Solitalea canadensis DSM 3403: one gene and its partner. The protein of the gene in region 2 interacts with the protein of the main gene of each other region in a pairwise test. Links are inferred from orthologs where the notes say so. Each region holds a gene or a part of one and is shown on either strand. Other genes may lie near its edges.

The links.
Region 1: the proteins of gyrA (region 2) and gyrB interact in binary tests that used the Escherichia coli proteins (3 or more experiments, as listed by UniProt). The link is inferred for Solitalea canadensis DSM 3403 from one-to-one orthologs.

The regions. Positions count from the first base shown.
Region 1 is NC_017770.1:596,253-599,247, forward strand. It holds gyrB (DNA topoisomerase (ATP-hydrolyzing) subunit B), read right to left. Parts: upstream 2,482-2,995; coding sequence 520-2,481; downstream 1-519. Other genes in the region: SOLCA_RS02375 (CHRD domain-containing protein), read right to left, coding at 1-304; SOLCA_RS02385 (QcrA and Rieske domain-containing protein), read left to right, coding at 2,879-2,995. UniProt on the Escherichia coli protein: DNA gyrase negatively supercoils closed circular double-stranded DNA in an ATP-dependent manner to maintain chromosomes in an underwound state.
Region 2 is NC_017770.1:1,720,703-1,726,601, reverse strand. The notes cover bases 1,425-4,566. They hold gyrA (DNA gyrase subunit A), read right to left. Parts: upstream 4,195-4,566; coding sequence 1,654-4,194; downstream 1,425-1,653. Other genes in these bases: SOLCA_RS07015 (tetratricopeptide repeat protein), read right to left, coding at 1,425-1,625. In the rest of the region: mgtE (magnesium transporter), read left to right, coding at 1-186; more of SOLCA_RS07015, read right to left, coding at 492-1,424; hemF (oxygen-dependent coproporphyrinogen oxidase), read right to left, coding at 4,760-5,656; SOLCA_RS07000 (MFS transporter), read right to left, coding at 5,878-5,899. UniProt on the Escherichia coli protein: A type II topoisomerase that negatively supercoils closed circular double-stranded (ds) DNA in an ATP-dependent manner to maintain chromosomes in an underwound state.

The DNA of each region.
Region 1 (2,995 bases), 1.1 Mb from region 2 along the record:
CTGCATCATGAATGTGTGCGACTGTCAATTGATCTCCGGCTAATAAATTCTTTACCTCAAGTTCAAAATAAAGTGTCATATCATCAAAAAGATGAACGCAAGCAGTTCCTGTTTCTTGTCGGTCCATGTGAGCAGGTACTTCAAAATTAGGACAAAGGGGGATGTCATCGTAAACCTTAATTTTTTCAGCGGTTGTGGTGGCTTTCTCTAATAATTGGGTGTCCTTCTGGCACGATGTAATTAAAAATCCGAGGAGTAAAAAGTATCCAATACTTTTTACAAATAATAAGTCTGGATTCTTCATAATAATTCAATTTAGTTTGAGAAAAACGGTTGAATGATTCTTCGAAGGTTTGTTTTGGTCAGCAGGAAGAAATGATTGGTCTGGTACCGAAGAATTGTATACAAATATATAATTTTTAATACTTAAAATATTATATATCAAATATTTAGTTAAAAACAAAAGGCTACCATTTGGCAGCCTTTCTACTCTATTTTCTAAAAAAAAGTTAACAAAGATTATGCATCAATTTTAGCGTATTTTGCATGTTTCTCAATGAAATCACGGCGTGGTGCTACTTCATCGCCCATTAACACAGAAAACGTATGATCACATTCTGCCGCATTTTCAATGGTTACCTGGCGAAGTGTACGTGTATCAGGGTTCATTGTAGTTTCCCAAAGCTGTTCTGCGTTCATCTCTCCCAAACCTTTGTAACGCTGAATGTTTACGCTATCTTCTTTACCATTACCCTTCACTCGTTCAATAGCGGCTAAACGTTGCTCTTCCGTCCATGCATATTCAAAGTCTTTTCCTTTTTTAACAAGGTAAAGGGGAGGAGTTGCAATATAGATATAACCTTGTTCTACTAAGGCTTTCATATAGCGGAAGAAGAAGGTAAGAATCAGCGTGGTGATGTGTGAACCATCAACGTCGGCATCCGTCATGATAATGATCTTGTGGTAACGAAGTTTTTCAAGATTCAATGCTTTATCATCTTCTGGCGTGCCGATACTAACACCCATAGCGGTGAAAATATTCTTGATCTCCTCATTTTCGTAGATCTTATGCTCCATTGCTTTCTCCACGTTCAAGATTTTACCTTTCAACGGAAGAATAGCCTGGAAGTTCCGATCGCGACCTTGCTTTGCTGTTCCACCCGCAGAGTCACCCTCCACAAGGTATAATTCACAAGCTTCCGGATCATTGTTAGAGCAGTCAGATAATTTACCAGGTAATCCTGAACCTGACATAACACTCTTGCGTTGCACCATTTCACGTGCCTTACGGGCTGCAGCTCGTGCAGTTGCCGCAAGAACAACCTTTTGAACGATCAAACGCGCTTCCTTAGGATGCTCTTCAAGGTAAACCCCTAAAATTTCACCTACCGCCTGGTCTACTGCACCTATAACTTCATTGTTTCCAAGTTTAGTTTTAGTTTGGCCTTCGAACTGCGGTTCAGCTACTTTAACAGAAACTACTGCCGTTAAACCCTCGCGGAAGTCATCGCCGGTAATTTCTACTTTTAAGTTCTTTAATAAACCACTTTTTTCGGCGTAACTCTTTAACGTACGTGTTAAACCTCTGCGGAATCCGGCAACGTGGGTACCTCCTTCAATAGTATTGATATTATTTACATACGAATGCACATTTTCTGAATAAGTGCTATTGTATTGTAAGGCCAATTCAACCGGAATACCGCTTTTGTTACCGTCGATATAGATTGGTTCCGGAATTAAAGGTTCACGATTACCATCAAGGTATGTAATGAACTCTTTTAATCCTCCTTCAGAAAAATAAGAGTTAACTACATATGAACCATCATCATTAGTTTCACGCTCATCTGTTAACGTTAAGCGAATACCCTTGTTCAAATAGGCTAATTCACGTAAGCGAGCTGCTAATGTATCGTAGTTATAAATAGTAGTGAGGGTGAAAATTTCTGTGTCAGGGGTAAATGTTACAATAGTTCCGGTGATGTTTGTTTCACCAACTGTTTTAACATCATATTGTGGTTTCCCTCGTTCGTACTCTTGTACCCAAACCTTACCTTCACGGTGTACCTCGGCTTTTAAGTGGGTTGATAATGCATTTACGCAGGAAACACCCACACCGTGCAAACCACCCGATACTTTATAAGTGTCTTTGTCAAATTTACCTCCGGCGTGAAGAACAGTCATTACAACCTCTAAAGCAGATTTTTTCTCTTTAGTGTGCATTCCTGTTGGAATACCCCGTCCGTTATCTTTAACTGAAATTGAATTGTCTTTGTGAATAGTAACGTAAATGTCATTACAGAATCCGGCTAAAGCTTCATCAATAGAGTTATCTACAACCTCGTAAACCAAGTGATGTAAACCCTTAACGCCAACATCGCCAATATACATGGCCGGGCGTTTTCTTACTGCTTCTAATCCTTCAAGAACCTGAATATTATCCGCTGAATAATTCGCAGCCTTTGTCTCCGCTGTTTCGCTCATATTATCCTATAGTTACAAAAGTTCAAAGATACGATTTTTTGGCCTCTTACTGAAATGAAAAAGGCGATTAAATGCTCGATATTAGTAATTTATTGTGGATAATTAAAACCCAATGATAGATAGTTATACACAATTTTTAGCTTAACGTTTGAACCCTCCCTCATCGTCTGTACATCCATAAATTTTAACAAAGCAATAGTTAAAAATCTATCTGGTCTCCCTTTATTCTTACTTGTTGATCCAAATATCGGAAAGCTTAATATTAAGTAGTTGTTTTTCAATATTTTACTAAATTATTTGTTGGTATGAGGATTGAATTTTACTTTGTTGTACCGATAATTCTGCAAAACTTTATATAGATTAGAACCTTTAACAAATCAACCAACCAAACCAAAAAATGAGAAGAAATGAGTTTTTAGCCAAATTAGGTATTGGTGCTGCTCTTGTTTGTACGGGCAATTTATTGCAAGCTTGTGGAAAGAGCGATGGCAATACTAATCCGGATGACGGTAAT
Region 2 (5,899 bases):
TTATCACTGATCGGAGTTGTACTGTGGGGAAGCCTATCAGGCTCAATGCTTCCATTTATGCTTCGCCGACTTGGCTTTGACCCCGCAACATCTTCTGCCCCATTTGTGGCCACATTAGTTGATGTTACGGGTTTGGTAATTTACTTTACAGTTGCATCAGCTATTTTAAAAGGGATATTGTTATAGTTGCCAGTTTTGACTTTATTTTGGTCCATAGTCCATAGACCATGGTTATTTGTAAAGTTTAAGACTAGAAGGTAAGGCATGCAAAGTTGCAAAGATGCGAAGTTATTTTTAACTACTTTGCTGTTTATCTGATTTGTAAAGTCTTAGATTATTGACTATCAATTTTAGTTCTCAGAACTGAAGATTAAAAACTCTAATAAGTTTTACAAGTACCATGGACTATGGTCTATGGTCCACTGGCACTAAACATATAAAAAAACGCACGATGTTAAACACCGTGCGTTTTTTGTTTTATGCGTTTATGCTTATTCTAATGCCTTTAATGCAGCATCAACTTTAGCATATTTTTCTTTTTGGTTAGTACGAGCGTAAACCTCTTTTAAAGAAATGATTACGTTACGATCTTTAGGATTGATTTCGTAAGCTTTCTCTAAATAAGGAAGAGCCTCTGTAGCTTTTTTCTGGAATTTAGCACGCTCAGCATCGTATTCTTTAACTTTGCTAGCAGGTAATTGATTTGCTTTTTTGATGATCTCAGCAGCTTCATTGTAATATAAAGCACCTAAGTTATAGTTAGCGTCAAAATAGTTAGGATCAATTTCTAAAGCTTTTTTGTAAGCAGCTGTTGCTTCATCCATTTTCTTAGCATTTTCGTAAGTTACGCCTAACGTAAAGTATAACGTTTTATTCGTTGGGTCACTAGCAATAGCTTTATTTAACTTATCTACGATAACATCTGATTTACCTTCACCTAAATAAAAGTTGATTTCGTCAATCATTAATGTATTATCAGTAGGGAAAATCTTACGTCCTTTATCCAATGTAGCTACAACAGCATTTTTGTCGCCGGCAGCTTTATAGATTTCTGCTAACTGGTGATAGATGTATGGCTCTTTATTGTAGTCCATATCCGCTAACTTTTGATAAGCAGCTTTAGCCTCATTGTTATCCTTTAGCTTTTCAGCCATGATACCAATATTTAAGTACAATGAAGTATCCTGAGGATTAACCTGTGAAGCGAATTTGAACTCTTTTAATGCAGTTTGATAATCTTCTTTATTGTTTGCAGCGATACCTTTGTTATAGCTCGCAGCATAAATATTGAAGTATGCATTCTTCATTTCATTCTCATCCAATTGCTTTTTAACGTCCAGTTCTTTTGCTTTATTCAAAGACTCATAAGCAATAGCTACCGGATCATAATCAAGGTTCTTTTGAGCTGTATCTAATGCAATTGCACCGTAAATTTTACCTTTTAAGAATAAAGTTTTAGCCTGGTTAGCAGTTTTAGGATTTGCAGCAGCCTTATCGATTGATTCTTTCGCTTTCGCATATTGACCGATCATTACCATCTTCTCGGCATTATCAACTTCTGCATTTTGTGCTTTAGCAACGACAGCGGCTGCTAAAAACAATCCTGATAACAAGATTTTTTTCATTTCAGAATTTTACTATTTATCGTAATAATTAATTTTCCTTTTCTTCTGATGACGATTCATTTGCACTATCGGTTGCATTTCCTGTTTCATCAATTTCTGCATCCTCACCTGCATCTTCAATTTTTGCTACTGAAGCGATCTCATCATCCTCGTTAAGTTTTATTAGGCGCACACCCTGCGTTGCACGTCCCATAACACGTAACTCATCCACACCAATGCGTATAGTAATCCCCGATTTGTTGATAATCATCAAATCATCAGATTCTTTTACATCTTTAATAGCGATCAACTGACCGGTTTTTTCGGTAACATTTATGGTTTTCACACCTTTACCACCGCGGTTAGTAACACGATACTCTTCAATATCAGAGCGTTTACCATAACCTTTCTCAGAAACCACTAAAATATTCGTTTCACTATCTTCAACAGCAATCATGCCAACCACCTCATCATCTACACCTGATAAAGTAACACCTCTTACACCTGCCGCTGTACGACCCATTGGACGAACAGTACTTTCGTTGAAACGAATAGCTCTTCCTGATTTTAATGCCATCAATATTTCAGAGTTACCCGTAGTTAAACGAGCTTCTAATAATTGATCACCTTCGTTCACTGTAATGGCGTTAATACCTGTTACACGCGGACGAGAATAAGCTTCCAGCGTAGTTTTCTTGATGGTTCCCTGTTTGGTACACATCATGATGTAATTGCTTTCCAGGTAAGCAGGATCATTAAGCGTTTTAACCGTGATAAATGCTTTAACCTTATCATCACTCTCAATCTGAATCAGATTTTGCATTGCCCTGCCTTTGGATGTACGGCTTCCCTCAGGAATTCCATAAACTTTCAGCCAGAAACAACGTCCTTTTTCAGTAAAGAACAACATATAATTATGTGTTTGAGCGATGAACAAGTGCTCTATAAAGTCCTCTTCACGGGTACTTCCACCCATTGAACCTCTACCACCTCTAGCCTGTTTACGGTATTCGGTCAGTTTAGTGCGTTTGATATAACCGGCATGAGAAATAGTAATAACTACATCTTCATTCTCAATTAATGATTCAATATCAATTTCACCTTCGGCATGTACGATCTGAGTTTTACGCTCATCACCGTACTTGTCCTTCATCTCTGTCAGTTCATCTTTGATGATGCCCATACGTAAACCTTCATCAGCTAAAATTGCTTTTAAGCGTTCGATTGTTTGCATTAATTCAGCATATTCATCTTTGATTTTATCACGCTCCAGACCTGTTAAACGACGAAGCGTCATATCAAGGATTGCACGAGCCTGAATATCACTTAAGCCGAATTTCTCCATCAATCCAACACGAGCCTCTTCAGGAGTCGGAGAGTTACGGATCAATGAGATTACTTCGTCTAAATGATCTAAGGCGATCAATAAACCTTCCAGAATATGAGCTCGTTTTTCAGCTTCTGATAATTCAAATTTGGTACGGCGGATAATTACTTCATGACGATGTTCCACAAAATAGTGGATCAGGTCTTTAAGATTCAACATCATCGGACGGCCTTTTACAAGAGCGATGTTGTTGATACTAAATGAAGTTTGCAGCGCAGTATATTTGTAAAGATTATTCAGTACGATATTGGCATTTGCATCACGTTTAACTTCGTAAACAATGCGCATACCCTGACGATCAGACTCATCTCTGATCTCGGAAATACCTTCAATTTTCTTTTCGTTAACCAATTCAGCGGTGCGTTCGATCATCATCGCTTTATTGATCTGATAAGGAATTGCACTTACAATGATACGCTCACGGCCATTGTCAAGTGTCTCAATTTCCGCATTGGCACGCATTACCACCCTGCCTCTTCCAGTGTTAAAAGCATCTCTGATACCTTCAAAACCATAAATGGTTGCTCCGGTAGGAAAATCTGGGCCTTTAACAAATTTCATCATCTCATCAATTGTAATGTCGCGGTTATCGATATAGGCAATAGTTGCGTCAATTACTTCCGAAAGATTATGAGGAGCCATATTGGTTGCCATACCAACAGCAATACCTGAAGCTCCGTTTACTAAAAGATTAGGGATTTTTGCAGGAAGAACAGTTGGTTCTTCCAATGAGTCATCGAAGTTTAGTTGGAAATCAATTGTATCTTTATTGATATCGGCAAGCATTTCCTCCGCAATTCGGCGCATACGAACCTCTGTATAACGCATTGCCGCCGGATCATCACCGTCAACCGAACCAAAGTTTCCTTGTCCGTCAACAAATGGATAGCGTAGTGACCAATCCTGAGCCATACGTACCATCGCATCGTACACAGATCCGTCACCATGCGGGTGATACTTACCTAACACCTCTCCTACAATACGAGCTGATTTTTTGTGAGCTTTGTTGCTACCAACTCCTAAATCGAGCATACCGTATAAAACACGTCTGTGAACTGGTTTTAATCCGTCACGAACATCAGGTAATGCTCTGGAAACAATTACCGACATCGAATAATCGATGTAGGCAGACTTCATTTCCTCTTCAATATTAATTGGAATGATTTTACTTCCGTTCGTCTGTTCGTTATTCTCTTCTGCCATTTATTGATGGTTGATGATTCGAAAAATTTAGAATGCTTGCGAATTTAACAAAATTTGGGGTAAATGTTAAGTCAATTCCTGAAAATGAACAGTTTCTCATTTTCAAAAAGCAACAAAAAACCAGCTGCAAAAAAACAATAAATATAACTACCTGTAAATAAAATAATTATACTTATCAATCTAAATAAACTATTATAAAAACGCTGATTATCTGTTATTTATTTTATCCACATTTTCAGTGGTTTTCTCCCAAGCCAAATACAAACAGATTTGGATTTAAAGTCAATTGCACATAAAAACAATCTTATGTTCATGAAAAGAAATGGCTTTTTGAAACACTGAAAAGAACAAGAGGTTATTTTGTCAGCGGAAATGATCAAAGTAAATCAGTAAGCAATATCTTGCCTATAGCTTGCTAAGTATACATTTAGGGGAGAAATTGAAAAATTGGTAAAGGATTTAGACAGTAAGGCATTCACATTCGCCTTTTACGATAATTTTGAACAGAATTCCCAAAAAAAGAGCAAAAAATAAGTCCCCCGGAAAGGAGGACTTAAAACATATTTTATACCCAGTTAATACCTTTTTTCAGTAAACTTAAAGTTTGAGCTTCATCACTGTTTGCAACAGGTTGATAATTATACGCCCAGTTTGCTTGTGGCGGCATGCTCATTAAAATAGATTCAATGCGTCCGTTAGTTTCTAAACCAAACTTTGTTCCCGCATCATAAACCAGATTAAATTCAACATAACGGCTTCTGCGTAGTAACTGCCAGTTTTTCTGTTCTTCAGTAAATGGACGATCTTTATTTCTTTCAATTAATGGAACATAAACTTTAGCGAATGTTTCACCAACCGATTTAACGAATTCCCAACGATCAGCCAGGGTAAAATGCTCTGATTCGCCTAAACGGTCAAAAAATATTCCACCAACGCCTCTTGTTTCATTTCGATGTTTGATAAAGAAATAATCATCGGCCCAATGTTTAAATTGGGTGTAATAATCATGATGAAACTGATCACACGTGCCTTTTAATGCTTGATGAAAGAAACGGGCATCATTTTCATTTACATAGTGTGGAGTAAGATCGATTCCTCCTCCAAACCATTTTAATCCAGCCTCAGGAGTTTCAAAATACCTTACATTCATATGAATGATCGGTACCAAAGGATGATTAGGATGAATAACGATCGAAACACCAGTAGCAAAAAAAGTGGTTTTTTCTACCTTGAAAGAACGCTGGATAGCTTCAGGCAAATCACCATGAACAGCAGAAAACATAACGCCACCTTTTTCCAAAACAGTTCCGTTCTGTAAAACCCGGCTTCTTCCGCCGCCGCCTTCTTCTCTTACCCAATTTTCTTCCTGAAATTTCCCTGTTCCATCTGCAGCTTCTAATTTCTGACAAATATCATCCTGCAAACCTTTAAACCAATCGGCAATAAGCTCTTTTGTGATCATGGGGTAAAAATAGGAAAAATAGTCTGGAGTCGGGAGTCGGGAGTACTGAGTCTTTAATCCATAGTTGATAGTTCATGGTTCATAGTTCATGAATAATTTACCATAATTTAGACCTATAAACATTAATAAAAGTTCATGGTTCATTAATTAAGGATCATAGTTTTAGAATAATGACTTGATTCTCCCTATGAACAATGATCTATGAACCATGAACCAAAAAACTATTTTTCCTCTATATAATCC